4 regions of the Lysobacter enzymogenes genome follow, and region 3 is predicted to be linked to each of the others. Evidence: riboswitches for the same ligand, from Rfam matches in the RefSeq annotation. Region 3 holds a riboswitch; each other region holds the start of a gene.
The links. Region 3 has a riboswitch for cobalamin ahead of btuB (TonB-dependent vitamin B12 receptor). Riboswitches for the same ligand answer to the same signal wherever they lie in the genome.

Region 1: it holds a riboswitch for cobalamin, as region 3 does, so the genes downstream of both, JHW41_RS19915 (ribonucleoside-diphosphate reductase subunit alpha) here and btuB (TonB-dependent vitamin B12 receptor) in region 3, are expected to answer to the same signal.
Region 2: it holds a riboswitch for cobalamin, as region 3 does, so the genes downstream of both, metE (5-methyltetrahydropteroyltriglutamate--homocysteine S-methyltransferase) here and btuB (TonB-dependent vitamin B12 receptor) in region 3, are expected to answer to the same signal.
Region 4: it holds a riboswitch for cobalamin, as region 3 does, so the genes downstream of both, JHW41_RS21780 (CoA-acylating methylmalonate-semialdehyde dehydrogenase) here and btuB (TonB-dependent vitamin B12 receptor) in region 3, are expected to answer to the same signal.

Annotation. Positions count from the first base shown of each region.
Region 1 covers NZ_CP067396.1:4,813,853-4,818,035, reverse strand. Annotated here, with positions in the region: gene JHW41_RS19920 (ribonucleotide-diphosphate reductase subunit beta) at 1-26, opposite strand, end outside; gene JHW41_RS19915 (ribonucleoside-diphosphate reductase subunit alpha) at 162-2,516, opposite strand; cobalamin riboswitch at 2,927-3,237, opposite strand; gene JHW41_RS19910 (DUF2339 domain-containing protein) at 3,361-4,183, shown strand, end outside.
Region 2 covers NZ_CP067396.1:4,820,917-4,825,099, reverse strand. Annotated here, with positions in the region: gene metE (5-methyltetrahydropteroyltriglutamate--homocysteine S-methyltransferase) at 1-1,961, opposite strand, end outside; cobalamin riboswitch at 2,151-2,420, opposite strand; partial or broken gene JHW41_RS27500 (DUF6053 domain-containing protein) at 2,486-2,656, opposite strand; gene JHW41_RS19935 (hypothetical protein) at 2,869-4,038, shown strand.
Region 3 covers NZ_CP067396.1:1,325,849-1,330,031, forward strand. Annotated here, with positions in the region: gene JHW41_RS05710 (TonB-dependent receptor plug domain-containing protein) at 1-1,011, opposite strand, end outside; cobalamin riboswitch at 1,362-1,616, shown strand; gene btuB (TonB-dependent vitamin B12 receptor) at 1,735-3,621, shown strand; gene JHW41_RS05720 (hypothetical protein) at 3,672-4,183, shown strand, end outside.
Region 4 covers NZ_CP067396.1:5,261,426-5,265,608, forward strand. Annotated here, with positions in the region: gene JHW41_RS21775 (acyl-CoA dehydrogenase family protein) at 1-202, opposite strand, end outside; gene JHW41_RS21780 (CoA-acylating methylmalonate-semialdehyde dehydrogenase) at 214-1,728, opposite strand; cobalamin riboswitch at 1,901-2,120, opposite strand; gene JHW41_RS21785 (M23 family metallopeptidase) at 2,500-3,714, shown strand; gene JHW41_RS21790 (DUF2188 domain-containing protein) at 4,029-4,183, opposite strand, start outside.

The DNA of each region.
Region 1 (4,183 bases), 2.7 Mb from region 3:
AGCAGGCGGGGCGGGGCGATGGACATGAGCGTTTCCTTGTTGCTTTCCCTTCTCCCGCATGCGGCAGAAGGTGCCCGAAGGGCGAATGAGGGCAGTGGGGCGCGACAGCGGCCCTCACCCCAACCCCTCTCCCGCAGGCGGGAGAGGGGCTTTGCGGCGTCTTACTGGCAAGCTTCGCAGGCTTCCGGATTTTCCAGCGAGCAGGCGATCGCGTCGCTCTCGGTGTATTCCGGCTTCGGCGCCACCGGCGCTGCGGCCGGCGCGCTGACCGTGGTCTTGGCGATCTTGGTCGCCGGACGCGAGCGCAGGTAGTACGTGGTCTTCAAGCCCTTCTTCCAGGCGTACATGTACATCGAGCTGAGCTGGCCGATGTTCGGGCTCTCGATGAACAGGTTCAAGGACTGGCTTTGATCGATGAACGCGCCGCGGTCGGCGGCCATGTCGATCAGCGAACGCATCGGCAGTTCCCACGCGGTGCGGTAGACCTGGCGCAGCGATTCGGGGATCTCCGTCACCGCCTGGATCGAGCCTTCGGCCATCTTGATGCGGTCGCGCATTTCCGGCGTCCACATGCCGAGCTTCTTGAGTTCCTCGACCAGGTACTTGTTGACCACCAGGAAGTCGCCCGACAGGGTCTCGCGCTTGAACAGGTTCGACACCTGCGGCTCGATGCACTCGTAGCAGCCGGCGATCGAGGCGATGGTCGCGGTCGGCGCGATCGCCACCAGCAGCGAGTTGCGCAGGCCGTGCTGCTTGATGCGCGCGCGCAGCTCGGTCCAGCGCTCCGGCTGCGACGGCTCCACGCCCCAGGCTTCGAACTGCAGTTCGCCGATGCTGGCGCGGGTGTCTTCGTAGCCCGGGTGCTTGCCGTGCTCCATCGCCAGTTCGTTCGACGCCGACAGGGCGTGGAAGTAGATGGCTTCGGCGATCTCGCGGCCGAGCTTGCGCGCCGGCTCGGAGTCGAACGGCAGGCGCAGCTTGAAGAACACGTCCTGCAGGCCCATCGTGCCCAGGCCGACCGGACGCCAGCGCAGGTTGGCGCGGCGCGCGGTCTCGATCGGGTAGAAGTTCAGGTCGATCACGCGGTCGAGCTGGCGCACGGCCAGGCGCACGGTTTCGGCGAGCTTGTCGAAGTCGAACGCGCCCTTGCCGTCTTCGAAGATCTCGACGTGGTGCGACAGGTTGATCGAGCCGAGGTTGCACACCGCGGTTTCGTCCTGCGAGGTCACTTCCAGGATCTCGGTGCACAGGTTCGACAGGTGCACCACGTTGCCGTCGCGCAGGGTCTGGTTGCAGGCGCGGTTGGACTTGTCCTTGAAGTTCATCCAGCCGTTGCCGGTCTGGGCCAGGGTGCGCATCATCCGCGCGTAGATGTCGCGCGCCTTGACCTTCTTGACCGCCTGGCCGGCGGCTTCGGCGGCGCGGTAGGCGCGTTCGAACGACTCGCCCCACAGGTCGGTCAGCTGCGGCACCTTGGCCGGATCGAACAGCGACCAGTCGGCGTCGGCCTCGACCCGGCGCATGAATTCGTCGGGAATCCAGTTGGCGAGGTTGAGGTTGTGGGTGCGGCGCGCTTCGTCGCCGGTGTTGTCGCGCAGTTCCAGGAATTCTTCGATGTCGGCGTGCCACGGCTCCAGGTACACGCAGGCCGCGCCCTTGCGCTTGCCGCCCTGGTTGACCGCGGCGACCGAGGCGTCGAGCGTCTTCAGCCACGGCACGATGCCGTTGCTGAGGCCGTTGGTCGAGCGGATCAGCGAGCCGCGCGCGCGGATGCGGGTGTAGCTCAGGCCGATGCCGCCGCTGAACTTGCTCAGCTTGGCCACGTCCATGTAGCGCTTGTAGATCGCTTCCAGCGAGTCTTCCGGCGAATCCAGCAGGAAGCAGCTCGACAGCTGCTCGTGGGTGGTGCCGGAGTTGAACAGGGTCGGCGAGGACGGGATGTAGTCGAGCTGGGCCATGCGCCGGTACAGCGCCAGCGCGTCGGACACGTCTTCGCTCAGCGCGCAGGCGATGCGCAGGAAGAACTGCTGCGGGGTCTCGATGACGGTGCGCGCGGTCGGGTGGCGCAGCAGGTAGCGGTCGTACAGGGTGCGCAGGCCGAAGTAGTCGAACTTGGCGTCGAGGTTGCGGTCGATCGCGTCGTTGAGCTTGCGCGCGTTGGCCTGGACGAAGTCGAGCAGGCGCTGGTTGATCAGGCCCAGGTCGAAGCCGCGCTGGACCGACTGCGAGAACGCGTGGATCTCGATCCCGGCGACTTCCTTCTCGATCACCCCGGCGAGCAGACGCGCGGCCAGGCGGCCGTATTCGGGCTCCTCGGCGGTCAGCAGCGCGGCGGTGCGGATCGACAGCTCGTCGAGCTCGCGCGTGGTCGCGCCGTCGTACAGGCCGGAGATGGTACGGGTGGACACGCGCATCGGGTCGACCGAATACAAGCCTTCGGCGCAGCGGGTCACCGCGCGCACGATCTTGTTGAGGTCGACCGGCTCGCGGCGGCCGCTGCGCTTGGTCACGCTCATCGTCAGGTTCGCGGCCGGCGGGGTCAGCGCGAAGCCGGGCGCGTCTTGTGCGCTGCGTACCGGTTTGACGTTGGTAGCGGGGGCGGCGGCGGCGTCCGCGGCGGGGGCGACGGACGAATCGGTTTCCAGTGTGGTCATGGCATTGCTCCGGGGCGTGGGTGCACGGTGCGGAGAACGCGGACGCGCCATCGGCAGCGAACCGCAAGATGCGGCGTCGCCGACGGCACGGCCGTGCCCCCGCGGGCGCGGAGCGTCGGAGCGCTGGCTGGGTGTCGCGCGCGCCGGAAGGTTCCGGCACGGGCCGCTCCGCGCATGGCGCCGAAGCGGTCGGACGCGACGGTGGCCCCGTCGTGCCGCGACACCGGCCGGTCTTCCCCCGAAGACTCCATTGGGCCGGGACCGCGCGGTTGTGCGACGCGCGGCTGTCGGCAGGTCTTCGGGCTCGGGACTCAGAGCCAGAAACAGAGCGGAGAGGAGTGAGGAGCGAGCCGCAGCGATCCGCCTTCGCTCACTCCTCACTCCTCTCCGCTCGTTCCTCGCTTTTGTCCTACTGGGGCCGCTTCCCAGGCGCTTGCCGCGCCCAGTGCCATGGCCCGTTCGTTTCCCATACCGCTGCGGGGCAGCGCCGGCTTCGGCGGCCGCGCGGCGATCCGCGGGCCCTCCCTACCGGCTTCCCTATTCAGCCGGTCTCTCGACCGGCACCGACGGACACAACATAGTGGGGTTCGTCGATTTCGTCAACGCGATATGTGGTGAGTCAGCAAGGTATGCACGGGGTGAAGGACACCCCCGCAAGGTGCCGTGGTTGGTGTAACGTGCCCGCCATAAGGATAGGGGAAACGTGATGGAATCGCTGATTGTCTTGCTGGTCCTCGCGGTCCTGGCGGTACCGGTGCTGCTGGTGATCGCGCTGGTCCAGCTCGGCTCGCTGCGCGGCCGGGTGAGCGGGCTGGAGCGCGAAGTCGAGCGCCTGCGCCAGTCGGGCGGACCGGCGGGCAACCAGGCGACCCTGGCCGAATCGAGCGCACGCGAGGCCGCGGCGCGGGCGCAGGGCGAGCGCGCTTCGCCGCCTTCCGTCGCCGTCCCGGCCGCCCCCGGCCCTGCGAGCGCGGCACCAGAGCGCCCCGCGGCGACCCCGGCGCAACCGCCGCCGCTGCCCGCGGCCGCGCCGCCTCCGCCCCCGACTTCGACTTCGACTTCGACTTCGACGCCCCCGGCCCCCGCCGCGCCGGTCCCGCCGCCGCGCCCGCAGGCGCCGGCCGCGCCGGCTCAGCCGGACTTCGTCACCGTCGCCGCGCGCTGGCTGCGGCGCTGGTTCACCGAGGGCAACGTGCCGGTCAAGGTCGGCATGCTGGTGCTGCTGGCCGGCGTCGCCGCCCTGCTCAAGTACGCCAGCGACCAGGGCTGGATGCGGGTGCCGGTGGAACTGCGCCTGGCCGGCGTCGCCGCCGCGGCGATGGCCGCGCTGGTGTTCGGCTGGCGCCAGCGCGAACGCAAGCGGGTGTTCGGGCTGAGCCTGCAGGGCGGCGCGATCGGCGTGCTGCTGTTGGTGGTGTTCGCCGCGTTCAAGCTCTACGGCATGATCCCGGCCGGCGCCGCGTTCGCGCTGAGCGTGGTGCTGGTGGCCGGCACCGGCGTGCTGTCGGTGAAGCAGAACGCGATGGCGC
Region 2 (4,183 bases), 2.7 Mb from region 3:
GCGTCGATGATGTCGTTGAACTCGGCGTAGCACATGTGGGTGTGGATCTGGGTCGCGTCGCCGACGCCGCTGGCGGCGAGGCGGAAGCTTTCGCCGGCCCAGGCCAGGTACGCCGGCCAGTCGGCGCGGCGCAGCGGCAGGCCTTCGCGCAGCGCCGGCTCGTCGATCTGGATCGCGGCGATGCCGGCCGCTTCCAGGTCCAGCACTTCCTCGCGCAAGGCCAGGGAGATCTGCCGGCAGCTGTCGGCGCGCGGCTGGTCGTCGCGCACGAACGACCACTGCAGGATCGTCACCGGCCCGGTCAGCATGCCCTTGACCGGCTTGGCGGCGTGGTCCTGGGCGAAGCGGCTCCATTCCACCGTCATCGGCCTGGGCCGGGCGACGTCGCCGAACAGCACCGGCGGCTTGACGCAGCGCGAGCCATAGCTCTGCACCCAGCCGTGCGAGGTGAAGGCGAAGCCGTCGAGCTGTTCGCCGAAGTACTCGACCATGTCGTTGCGCTCGAACTCGCCGTGCACCAGCACGTCGATGCCGAGCGCTTCCTGCTCGCGCAGGCACTGCACGGTTTCGTTTTCGAGGAAAGAGCGGTAGCCGGCATCGTCCAGGCGCCCGGCCTTGTGCTCGGCGCGGGCCTGGCGCACCTGCGCGGTCTGCGGGAACGAGCCGATGGTGGTGGTCGGGAACAGCGGCAGCTTCAGCCGTTGCTGCTGCAGCGCGATGCGCTGCGGATAAGCGCTGGCGCGGCGGGTCATCGCCGGCTCGACCGCGGCCAGGCGCTTGCGCACCTGGGCGTTGCGCAGCAGCGGCGAGGCCAGGCGCGCGGCGCGCGCGCTGGCGGCCTGGGCCAGTTCGCCTTCGGCCGCGGCGTCGCCGGCCAGCGCGCCGGCGACCAGGCGCAGCTCTTCGATCTTCTGCTTCGCGTACGCCATCCACTGCTTCAGCGGGCCGGGCAGCTTGCGTTCCAGCTCCAGGTCGGTCGGCACGTGCAGCAGCGAGCACGACGGCGCCAGCCAGCGCGCGCGTTCGCCGGCGCGGCGGGCCAGGCTCAGCGCGGCGTCGAGGTCGGCGCGCCAGATGTTGCGGCCGTCGACCACGCCCAGGCTCAGCGCGCGGTCGGCCGGCAGCAGCGGCAGCACCGCTTCGAGCTGTTGCGGCGCGCGCACCAGATCCAAGTGCAGCGCTTCGACCGGCAACTGCGCGGCCAGCGCGGCGTTGTCGCCGAGCGCGCCGAAGTAGGTCGCGAGCAGGCGCTGCGGCGAGTCGGCCTGGGCGAGCGCGTCGAAGGCGCGGCGGTAGGCGGCGCGGTCGGCGTCGTCGAGGTCGAGCGCCAGCGCCGGCTCGTCGATCTGCACCCACTGCGCGCCGGCCGCCTTGAGCGTGGCCAGCAGCTCGGCGTAGGCCGGCAGCAGCGCGTCGAGCAGTTCGCGCGGATCGCCGCCGTCCGTGCGCTTGCCGAGCTTGAGCAGGGTGACCGGGCCGAGCAGCACCGGCCGCGCGTCCAGGCCCAGCGCGCGGGCCTGGGCCAGTTCGGCCAGCGGTTTGTCGGCGCGCAGCGAGAAGCGCTGGCCGGGTTCGAACTGCGGGACCAGGTAGTGGTAGTTGGTGTCGAACCACTTGGTCATTTCCAGCGCGCGCAGGTCGCGGCGGCCGTCCTGCAGGCCGCGGGCGAGGGCGAAATAGCCGGAGAGCGGATCGTCCTCGAACGCGGCGCGGTGCGAGGCCGGAATGGCGTCGAACAGCACGGCGGTGTCGAGGACGTGATCGTAGAGCGAGAAATCGTTGCACGGCACGCTGTCGGCGCCGGCCGCGACGGCCAGGCGCCAGTGGCGTTCGCGCAATCCGGCGGCGGTGGCCTGCAGCGCGGCCGCGTCGCGGTCGCCTTTCCAGAACGATTCCAGGGCTTGCTTGAGCTCGCGCCGCGCGCCGATGCGCGGGAAGCCGAGGGTGGTGACGCTGATCATGATCAATACCTGCGATGCGTGGGCATGACGCAGGGCAACGAAGGAGACCACGGCCGCGCCGGCCCGGACGCGGGTGCGCCGGACTGCGGATCGATCCGTTGGCTTCGACCTCCGCCCCCGCGGGCGAGCCGGCCTGCCGCGCGCATCGCGCGGATGCGACGGCGAAGCGGGACCGGAGTCGGACGGAAGGCGCACCTTCCGGTCGCGGCAGGTCTTCGGGCTCGGGACTTTGAGCGAGGAGTGAGCGCAGAGGAGTGAGAAGCGAGTAAAGCCCTTTGGCGTTTGCTCGCTTCTCACTCCTCTGCGCTCACCCCTCGCTCCGCCTACTAAGGCCGCTTCCCAGGCGTACCGCCCAGTGCCAAGGCCCGTTCGTTTCCCATACCGCTGCGGGGCAGCTCCGGATTCGCACCGGATTCCCTCTGGCCGGCCGCGGCGCTAACCGTGGCCGGCGTGTCCCATCGCTTTATCTGTATGAAGCGATGTTCACCGAGACGCGGCCAAGGTACGCAGCGGGCCCGGCGAAGTCAAATGACACTGCGGCGGTTTGCGGCATCGGTCGGGCCGGGACGACAGGCATCGGGCCTGAAGGCCCTCCCAAGCGTCAGGGGCGGTGGTGCGGCAGCGGCGGGAACATCGAAGGCTCCAGCGGTCGTGGGAGGGCCTTCAGGCCCGATGCTTCGCGCTCCGATCGCCGCGCTCCCGCCGCTTTTGCCGCACCTGTCGGTTGCGCGCGCGAGCGGTCCGTCCTCGCCCCGGGTTCATCCGCCCCGCGTCAACATGAAGCCCGGCCCGCCCACGCGCGTCGTGCTCGTTGAGCTTGAACGAGCCTGCCGCTAACGTTTGCAGGCGCAGCGCGCGGCGCGGGCCAGGACGGTCCCGCGCGATTCCGACTCCGGTGGCTCGACACATGGTTCCGCAACGCTCCCCGTTCCTTTCCCGCAGGCTCCTGGCCGCCGCGTTCGCGGCGCTGTGCGCGCTGGCGCTGGCCGCTTGCGGCCGGGACCCGCAGGCGCCGCCGGCCGCGGCGGTGACCCTGGGCAGCCAGAACGAGACGCCCAAGCCGGCGCCGGCGGCGGTCAGCGAAGAGGACATCCTCAAGGGCACCTACTGGCCGCCGGCCAAGCTCGACGGCGGCAGCGCCCGGATCAGCTGCGAATACGACTACCCGCGCTTCGGCGACGGCGACACCCTGGAATCGCTGGACTTCTTCAGCCTGGTCGACGCGATGTCGCCGTGCCAGCAGCGCGGAGTGGTGCGAGTGCGCTACCAGGGCAAGATCGGCGCAGGCTTCACCGCGCTGACCCAGCGGGTCGCGGCGATGGCCGCGCGCATGGAGATCCCGACCCGGATCCTCGACATCGACTCCAGCGGCGGCCACGTCGAGGAAGCGCTGCGCGCCGGCGACTCCATCGCCGAATCGGGCTGGGCGATCTGGGTGCGCGAGAACTCGGTCTGCCACAGCGCCTGCGTGCTGGTGCTGGCGGCCGGCGACACCCGCTCGATCGAGGGCAAGGTCGGCATCCACCGGCTGATGCGCGACCGCTCCACCGCCACCTCGCGCGCCGAGCTCAGCCGCGAACTGCGCGCGATCAACCAGCAGGTGCGCGATTACCTAGAGCGCAACGGCGTGGCCACCGCGGTCTCGGACCTGATGATGACCGTGGCCAACCGCGACCTGCGCATCCTGACCCCGGACGAACTCAAGCAATACGGCCTGGACGGCACCAACGCCGCCCAGGACGACCTCGACCGGATCCGCCTGGCGCGCAAGTGCGGCGACGACTTCGTCCGCCGCCGCGAGTCCTTCCGCCGCGCGTTCGACGCGCAGTGCATGGGCACCGGCAAGAGCTTCGAGTCGATGCCCGAATGCGCCGAGCAGTTGCAGGCCCAGTTCGGCTTCCCGGACAAGGCCTGCCCGGGCGAGAGCCCGGCCGACCTGTACGCGCGCGACCTGCCGCCGCCGTTGCTGGACGAGGCCGCGGCGGGCGAGGGCGCGGCCGAGCCCGCCGACGGCAAGCCGGCCGGCGCGGCGGGCAAGAACGAGCCGCCCGCCAAGGCCGACAAGGCGGCGAAGTAGGCGCGTCGTCGGCGCGCGGTGACGCTGCCGCGCGGATTCTCTGCCGTCGTTCCCCGTTTCGTTTCGACGTTTCATTTCGCGGTGGCGTTCGCGCCGCGCGTCTGTTCCGCGGCTTCGCTTCGCCTCCCATTCGCCCCGCTTCATC
Region 3 (4,183 bases):
CTGGGTGCCGCCGGCGGTTTCGCTGCGCACGCCGAACACCGCGGCGCGGTCCTTGCTGACGTTGTGGATCTGCGGCAAGAAGCCGTTGGGATAGATCGAGGGGATGTTGCGCGGATCGGCGGCGAAGCGGAAATAGCCGTTCGACAGCACGTCGCGTTCGCTGTAGCTGCCGAACGAATAGAACGACAGGTAGTCCACCGGCTTGAATTCGCCGTTGTAGGAGAACGCGCCGTGGTCGATCTCCGGATCGCCGTAGCGCTGTTCGACCACGCCCTGGAACGGCCGCGCGCGGTTGGTGTTGTCCTGGTGGCCGCCTTGCGCGGCCAGGCGCAGCCAGCCGCGCTCGCCTTCCAGGCCGAGGTCGCCGGAGAGCTGGTACTGCTCGCCGTCGCCGGCGCTGTACTGGCCGTAGCGCGCGGCGATCGAGCCGCCGCTGCCGGAACCCTTCAGCACCACGTTGACCACGCCGGCGATGGCGTCGGAGCCGTACTGCGCAGACGCGCCGTCGCGCAGCACTTCCACCCGCTCGATCGAGGCGATCGGGATCGCGTTGAGGTCCACCGGCGAAGAGCCGCGGCCCTGGCTGCCGTTGAGGTTGATCAGCGCGGTGGTGTGGCGGCGCTTGCCGTTGACCAGCACCAGCACCTGATCGGGCGCGAGGCCGCGCAGCTGCGCCGGACGCACCGCGTCGGTGCCGTCGGTGATCGCCGGGCGCGGGAAGTTCAGCGAGGGCAGGGCGCGCGACAGCGCGGTCGCCAGCTCGACCGTGCCGGTGGCTTCCAGGGTCTCGGGGGTGATGATGTCGATCGGCGCGGTCGACTCGGCGACGGTGCGGTCGGACACGCGCGTGCCGGTGACGATGACTTGGTCGAGGGTCTTGGCGTCGGCCTGGGCGGGTTGCTGGGCCAGGACGGCGGGGGCGGCGGTCAGGCTCAAGGCGATGGCCAAGCCGAGGGCGAGCGGGTGGCGGACGCGGAGACCGGGGTGGGCGAGCGTGCGGCTGGCGTGCATGAAGACTCCTGCATGGGGGACTGACAGCGATGTCATCCGGGTTTAACACGGTCATAACAACCCGGTCAATGAAGCGGCCAGGAACCGGCTAACGCAAGTAATCAAAAAGTGGTAGACGCCTCGTTTTCGGCGCTGCGCCGCGGATCGCGGGCAAAAAGAACCGCCGGTCGCATATGCGCGGCGAGCCGGCGGCCGGAAAACGAACAAGGATCGGGGGTGTGGCGCGGGGCCCGATCGCGCGCAGGCCCGCCGCCAGCATGGCCGCGGATGCGGCGACGATTGAATAGGACCGGTCCGAAACAGGGCCGCGTGCTGGCGGTGCCGTTCGCTCGCCCGGGCGTCGCGACTGTTAAGATGCGCGCGCTCAAGGTGATCGCCGGCACAGTCCGGCGATTGAAACGGGAATCCGGTCGCGCCGCGGGTCTGTTCGCCAGAACGGTCCGCGCGCTCAAGCCGGAGCTGCCCCCGCAACGGTAGGCGAGTCCACGCACCGCAACGGCCACTGTGCTTCATGCATGGGAAGGCGCGGCGCCGGAACCTCGGACAAGGACGCTCGACAGGTTCCACTCGCAAGCCCGGAGACCGGCCTGGAGCGCGAACCGACCGGCGGCGGGCCTGGTGGCGGAGCGAGCGCGCCTGTGCGTGTCCTTCCGCGCTGTTTTCGCGCCGGTCCCGACCCTTGTCGGCCGCGCGGGAGAGCGCGGCCCTGGAGACCCGCAGGCCATGCAGCACCGCTTCGTCCGTTCCCCGCGCCGCGCGCTCGCGCCGGCCCTGGCCATCGCCCTGTCCGCCGCGGCCGCCACCGCCCCTGCCGCGCCGGCGGTCGATCTCGACCAGGTCGTGGTCACCGCCACCCGCACCGCGCAGACCCAGGACGCGACCCTGGCCGCGGTCACCGTGATCGACCGCGCCGACATCGAGCGCCTGCAGCCTTCGTCGCTGCCGGACCTGTTGCGCGGCACGCCGGGCGCGTCGCTGGCCAACAACGGCGGGCCGGGCAAAAGCACCTCGCTGTTCCTGCGCGGCAGCGAATCCGATCACGTGCTGGTGCTGGTCGACGGGATCAAGCTCGGTTCGGCCACCAGCGGCGGCGCCTCGCTGCAGGACATCCCGGTCGAGCAGATCGAGCGCGTGGAGATCGTGCGCGGCCCGTTCTCCAGCCTGTACGGCTCGGAAGCCATCGGCGGCGTGATCCAGATCTTCACCCGCCGCCCGCAGGGGCCGTTCGCGCCGAGCTTCAGCGTCGGCATCGGCAGCGACAAGACCCATCGCGCGTCCGCCGGCGTGGCCGGAAAGGGCGAGCGCGGCTGGTATTCGATCAACGCCGCGCACGAGGACACCGACGGCATCGACGCCTGCCGCGGCAAGCCGTCGCCGGGCGGCGCCGGCTGCTTCACCTATTCGCCCGATCGCGACGGTTACCGCAACTCGTCGCTGACCCTGCAGGGCGGCTACCGCTTCAACGAGCGGTGGGACGGCGAGGCGCGGGTGTTCCGCGCGCAGGGTTACAACGAATACGACGGCAGCCAGAACAACCAGGCCGACACCGTCCAGCAGGTCGCCGGCGCGAAGCTGCGCTACCGCCCGAGCGACCGCCTCGCGTTGAGCCTCAACGCCGGCCGCAGCTGGGACCTCAGCGAGCAATACAAGGACGGCAAGTACTCCAGCACCTTCGACACCCGCCGCCAGCTCGGCTCGCTGCAGGGCGACCTCGGCCTCGGCGGCGGCCTGCTGAGCCTGGGCTTCGACTGGCAGCGCGACGAAGTCGAAAGCAACACCGCCTACAAGCGCGACGCGCGCGTGCTGCGCGGCGCGTTCGGCCAGTACCAGCGCGAGTTCGGCGCGCACGCGCTGCAGGCCAGCCTGCGCCGCGACGACGACAGCCAGTTCGGCGGCGAAACCACCGGCAGCGTGCTGTGGGGCTGGAACTTCGCCGACGCGCTGCGGCTGACCGCGAGCTACGGCACCGCGTTCAAGGCGCCGACCTTCAACGAGCTGTATTACCCGGGGTACGGCAATCCGGACCTGGGCCCGGAAACCTCGCGCAGCTTCGAACTGGGCCTGCGCGGCACCTTCGGCGAGGGCGGCCGCCAGGTGTGGTCGCTCAACGCCTACCAGACCCGGATCGACGATCTGATCGCCTACGACGCCTCCATCGGCCTGCCCGGCAACGTCGACCGCGCCCGCATCCGCGGCCTGGAAGCGGCGCTGGACACGCGCGTGGCCGGCTGGGACCTGCGCGCCAGCGCGACCTGGCTGGACCCGCGCAACGACAGCCGCGGCGGCTACCGCGACAACATCCTGCCGCGGCGCGTGCGGCAGAGCGCGCGCATCGACCTGGACCGCCGCTTCGAACTCGACCGCGGCGACGCGTTCTCGCTCGGCGCCAGCGTCTACGCCGCCGGCCAGCGCTACGACGACCTCGCCAACAAGCGCGAACTCGGCGGCTACGCCCTGGCCGACCTGCGCCTGGGCTACGCGCTGGGCACGGACTGGAGCGTGCAGCTGGCGGCCAACAACCTGTTCGACAAGCGCTACGAAACCGCGGCCTTCTACAATCAGCCCGGACGCACCTACCTGCTGAGCCTGCGCTACCGTCCCAACCGCTGAACCCGCCCGCGCCGGCCGCGCGCGCGGCCGGCCCCGACCGAGAGACGACGATGATCTCCACGACCCAGTCCCAGCCGAACCGCCCGGCCCCGCGCCGGCACGAACTGCGGCCGCTGCTCGCGGGCCCCGCGCAACTGGCGATCCTGGCCGTGCTGCTGACGCTGATGGCCGCGACCCGTTTCCACGCGGTCGGCAGCGCGCTGCACCTGCCGGACGCATCGATGGCGGTGTTCTTCCTCGGCGGCCTGTACCTGCAGCGCCACCGGCTGTTCGCCGGGCTGCTGGTGGCGGCGGTGGCGATCGACTACATCGCCGTGACCGGGCGCGGGCTGAGCTTCTTCGATCACTACTGCGTGACGCCGTCGTACGCGTTCCTGCTGCTGGCGTATGCGGTGCTGTGGTACCTGGGCCGGGCCTGGGCGCCGTCGATGGCGGCGCGGCCGCGCGCGCTGGCCGGCGCGCTGGCGGTGGCGCTGGTCGCCGCCAGCGCCTCGTTCCTGATTTCCAACGGCGCGTTCTACTGGTTCGGCGGCCGTTACGCCGATCCGAATTTCGCCCAGTA
Region 4 (4,183 bases), 2.3 Mb from region 3:
CGGCCGCCTCGTCCACGTACAGGCCGCAGAAGCCCAGTTCGCCGGCCTGGGCGATGGCTTCGCGCGGGAACACGCTGTGCGCGTCCCAGTGCGCCGCATGCGGCGCGAGTTCGGCGCGGGCGAAATCGCGCGCGGCCTCGCGGTAGGCCGCCTGTTCTTCGCTGAGCCCGGTCGGCGCGGCCGGATGAACCTGCCAGTCCATGACCGCGGCCATCACTTGAGGCTGATCGTGGTGTTGACGCCGTGGCCCAGCGTGTCGTCGTCGAACCAGCGCGCGGTGACCGTCTTGGTCTGGGTGTAGAAGGTCACCGCCTGTTTGCCGTACGGGCCGAGGTCGCCGAGCTTGGACGCGCGCGAGCCGCTGAAGGAAAACAGCGGCACCGGCACCGGGATCGGCACGTTGATGCCGACCTGGCCGACGTCGATGTCCTCCTGGAAACGCCGCGCGGCCGCGCCGGACTGGGTGAAGATCGCGGTGCCGTTGCCGTTGGGATTGGCGTTGACCAGCTCGATCGCTTCTTCGAGCGTCTCCGCGCGCAGGATCACCAGCACCGGGCCGAAGATTTCCTCGTCGTAGATGCGCATGCCGGGCGCCGCGCCGGAGAAGATCGTCGGGCCGACGAAGTTGCCGCGTTCGAAACCCGGCACCGCCGGCGCGCGGCCGTCGAGTTCGAGCGTGGCGCCCTGCTCGACGCCGGAGGCGATCAGGCCCTCCACCCGCTCGCGCGCGGCGCAGGAGATCACCGGGCCGACGTCGGTGCCGGCCTCGGTGCCGGCGTTGACCTTGAGCGTCTTCGCCTTGGCCACCAGGTCGGCGATCCAGTCGTTGGCCGAGCCGACCAGCACCGCGGTCGAGGCCGCCATGCAGCGCTGCCCGGCCGCGCCGAACGCGGCGCCGGCGAGCGCGTTGAGCGTCTGCTCCTTGTTCGCATCGGGCAGCACCACCGCGTGGTTCTTCGCGCCCATCATGCATTGCACGCGCTTGCCGGCGAGCGAGGCGCGCTGGTAGACGTGGGTGCCGACCTTGGTCGAACCCACGAACGACACCGCCTTGATGTCGGGGTGGTCGCAGATCGCATTGACCGCGGTTTCGCCGCCGTGGACGACGTTGAGCACGCCCTTGGGAATGCCCGCCTGCAACGCCAGCTCGCACAGGCGCATGGTCACCAGCGGGTCCTGCTCGGACGGCTTGAGCACGAAGGTGTTGCCGGTGGCGATGGCCATCGGGAACATCCACAGCGGGATCATCGCCGGGAAGTTGAACGGGGTGATGCCGGCGCACACGCCCAGCGGCTGCAGCAGGGTGTAGGTGTCGACGCCGCCGGCGACGTTGTTGGCCAGTTCGCCCAGCTGCAGGTTGCCGATCGCCGCGGCGTGCTCGACCACTTCCAGGCCGCGGAACACATCGCCTTCCGCGTCGGGCAGGGTCTTGCCCTGTTCGGCGGTGAGGATCGCCGCCAGTTCGCCCATGTGCTCGCGGATCAGCTGCTGGTACTTGAGGAAGATCCGCGCGCGCGCGCCGATCGGCGTCTTGCGCCAGGTCTTGAACGCGCGCTGCGCGGCGGCGACGGCGGCGTCGATTTCCGCCGGCGTCGCCATCGGCACGCGCGCGAGCACGGCCTGGGTGGCGGGATTGACCACGTCGCGCCAGTGCGCGGTGGAGGAGTCGACGAACTCGCCGTCGATCAGCAGCTTGACGGTCGCGACGTCGGTCGCGACTGCGTGCATGTCGTTCATGTTGGTCTCCGGATCGCACACCCGCGAAGGCAGGCGCTGCGCGAACGAAGACCGGGCGAAAGGCGGGCGCACGCGCGCCGCACCGCATCCGCTCGTCAGGTCGCCCGCCGCAACGCCCGAGGAGAACGCCGCGGCGCGGGCCGCGGCAAAGCCGCGTGCGCCGTCCCGACGTCCGCCACAGGCCGGTCTCCGGACTCGCGAGCGACGCGGATGCGTCCCGCCGGCGCCTTCCCGCGCGTTCGCGCAGTGGCCGATGCCGGCTGTAACTCGCCTACCGTTGCGGGGGCAGTGCCGGAATGGGACTCGCGTCCGCACCGGCTTCCCGTTTCACCCTGCGCGCTCGCTGGAGCGGGCGGCAGGACACCTGTGGCGCGCGCAGTGTAGTGGTTCGGCGGCGACAGCCACAAGCTGCGCCGCGGTATGGTCGCCGGCCGGCGCCTTCGTTCGCGCCGTCGGCGACGCGCGGCGGGCATCGCGCCGCGACCGACGCGCGCGGCGCTGCGACACGGCGAATGCGCGTTCGCGACGCGATGGACCGCGCGCCCGGCGAGCGCCATTTCATCCACCTGAATTGCACATCGCACCGCCGCCGCGACTTGGCCGATCGGCGGGATCGACGCCGCGCCCGGCTGCGCGCGAAGGCGCGTATAAGGGCCTCAGGCGGCCTGATTGCAGGCAACACCGGGACGTCCGCGCTCGTCCGCGCGCCGCCGGCCCACAGCGCGAATCACGCCGCGTCGCGGCCTGCTCAAGGAGAACCACATGCTCAGGAAGAACCGCATGCCCGAACACCACCGCGCCTCGAACAACGCGAATGCCCGCCGCGCGCGCGGCGCGCCGGCGCTGTGCCTGGCCCTCGCGCTCGCCGCTTCGTCGCTCCCGGCGTCGGCAGCCGACGACGCCGCGCCGCGCGATGTAAGCGGCACGGCGCCCGATGCCAGCGCCGGCGGCGCTTATGCGGTGGCCGAACACGGCGAGCATCTGTCGCCGCAGTTCCGCCAGCGCGCCTGGAACGACATCCGCGACAACGCGCGCAAGCTCAAGCTCGCCGCCGCGCCGCGATCCTCGGCGCGTTCGCTCGGCGGCTTCGCCTGGCCGCTGGCGCTCAACAACGGCCTGGCCGATCCGGGCTATCACGCGATCTCGAACTACGTCGACCAGGCCGGCGCCGGCCAGGTCCTCGACTACAGCTGCGGCGCGCGCAGCTACGACGGCCATCGAGGCACCGACTATTACCTGTGGCCGTTCTCCTGGTACAAGATGGACAACAATCAGGTGAAGGTGATCGCCGCGGCGGCGGGCACCATCGTCGGCCGCTACGACGGCAATTTCGACCGCAGCTGTTCGGTCAACAACAACAACTGGAACGCCGTCTACGTCCAGCACGCCGACGGCTCGGTCGCCTGGTACGGCCACATGAAGAACGGCTCGGTCACCGCCAAGGGCGTCGGCGCGAGCGTGGCGCAGGGCGAGTACCTCGGCATCGTCGGCAGTTCCGGCAGCTCCACCGAGCCGCATCTGCACTTCGAGGTCTACGACACCAACGCCAACCTCATCGATCCTTACGCCGGCTCGTGCAACGGCCTGAATCTGTCCTCGGCCTGGGCCGCGCAGCGGCCGTACTACGACTCGGCGATCAACAAGCTGATCGTCGGCAACGCCCAACCGGCGTTCGCGTCGTGCCCGAACGCGGAGAGTCCGAACGAGAACACCGCGCTGCGCTACGGCCAGCAGGCCTCGTTCAGCGCGTTCTACCGCGACCAGCTCAACGGCCAGCAGAGCCAGTACCGAATCCTGCGGCCGAACGGCACGGTGTTCGCCTCGTGGACGCACAACGGCCCGGCGCCGCATTACGCCTCGTCGTGGTGGAACTGGACCTGGAGCAGTTTCGCGCCGAGCGGGCCGGCGGGCGTCTGGCGCTTCGAGGTCGCCTACAACGGCACGACCTACAGCAAGAACTTCACCTTGTCGCCCTGATCGCTGGGCGTTCCAGGCTCGGCGCCGCCGGTGGCGGTGCCGGGCCGTCGGCGGTGCGGCGGCGATAGCCGCACGCATCGCCGCGGCGGGGCACGAGCAGCGCTTGCGTTCGCGTGCGTCGCCGTCGCGGCGCGCCAGCCCGGTGCGCGCTTGCGCTTCGACGGTGCGATGGCTGGGCCGGCGGCGATCCTTCCGCGCGATCCGAACCAGCGACGCGGCCGTTGCAAGCGCTCGGCCGCGCAAGGTTGATCGCGTGAACGCACGCGGCCCTACCCTCGTCCGCGACGCTTGGCGCGGTCGCTACCGCCGCGGCCTTACTGCCGCCGCCACTCCGCGCACATCGCGCCGGCCGTGCCGCCGAGGAACACCGCTTCGCGGTCCATGCGCCCGTCCAGGCGCTGCACCCAGACCTCGGTGTGGCCGCCGGTGTCCTGGTTCTGCCGGCGCGCGCGCACCCGCGCCGCGGCGC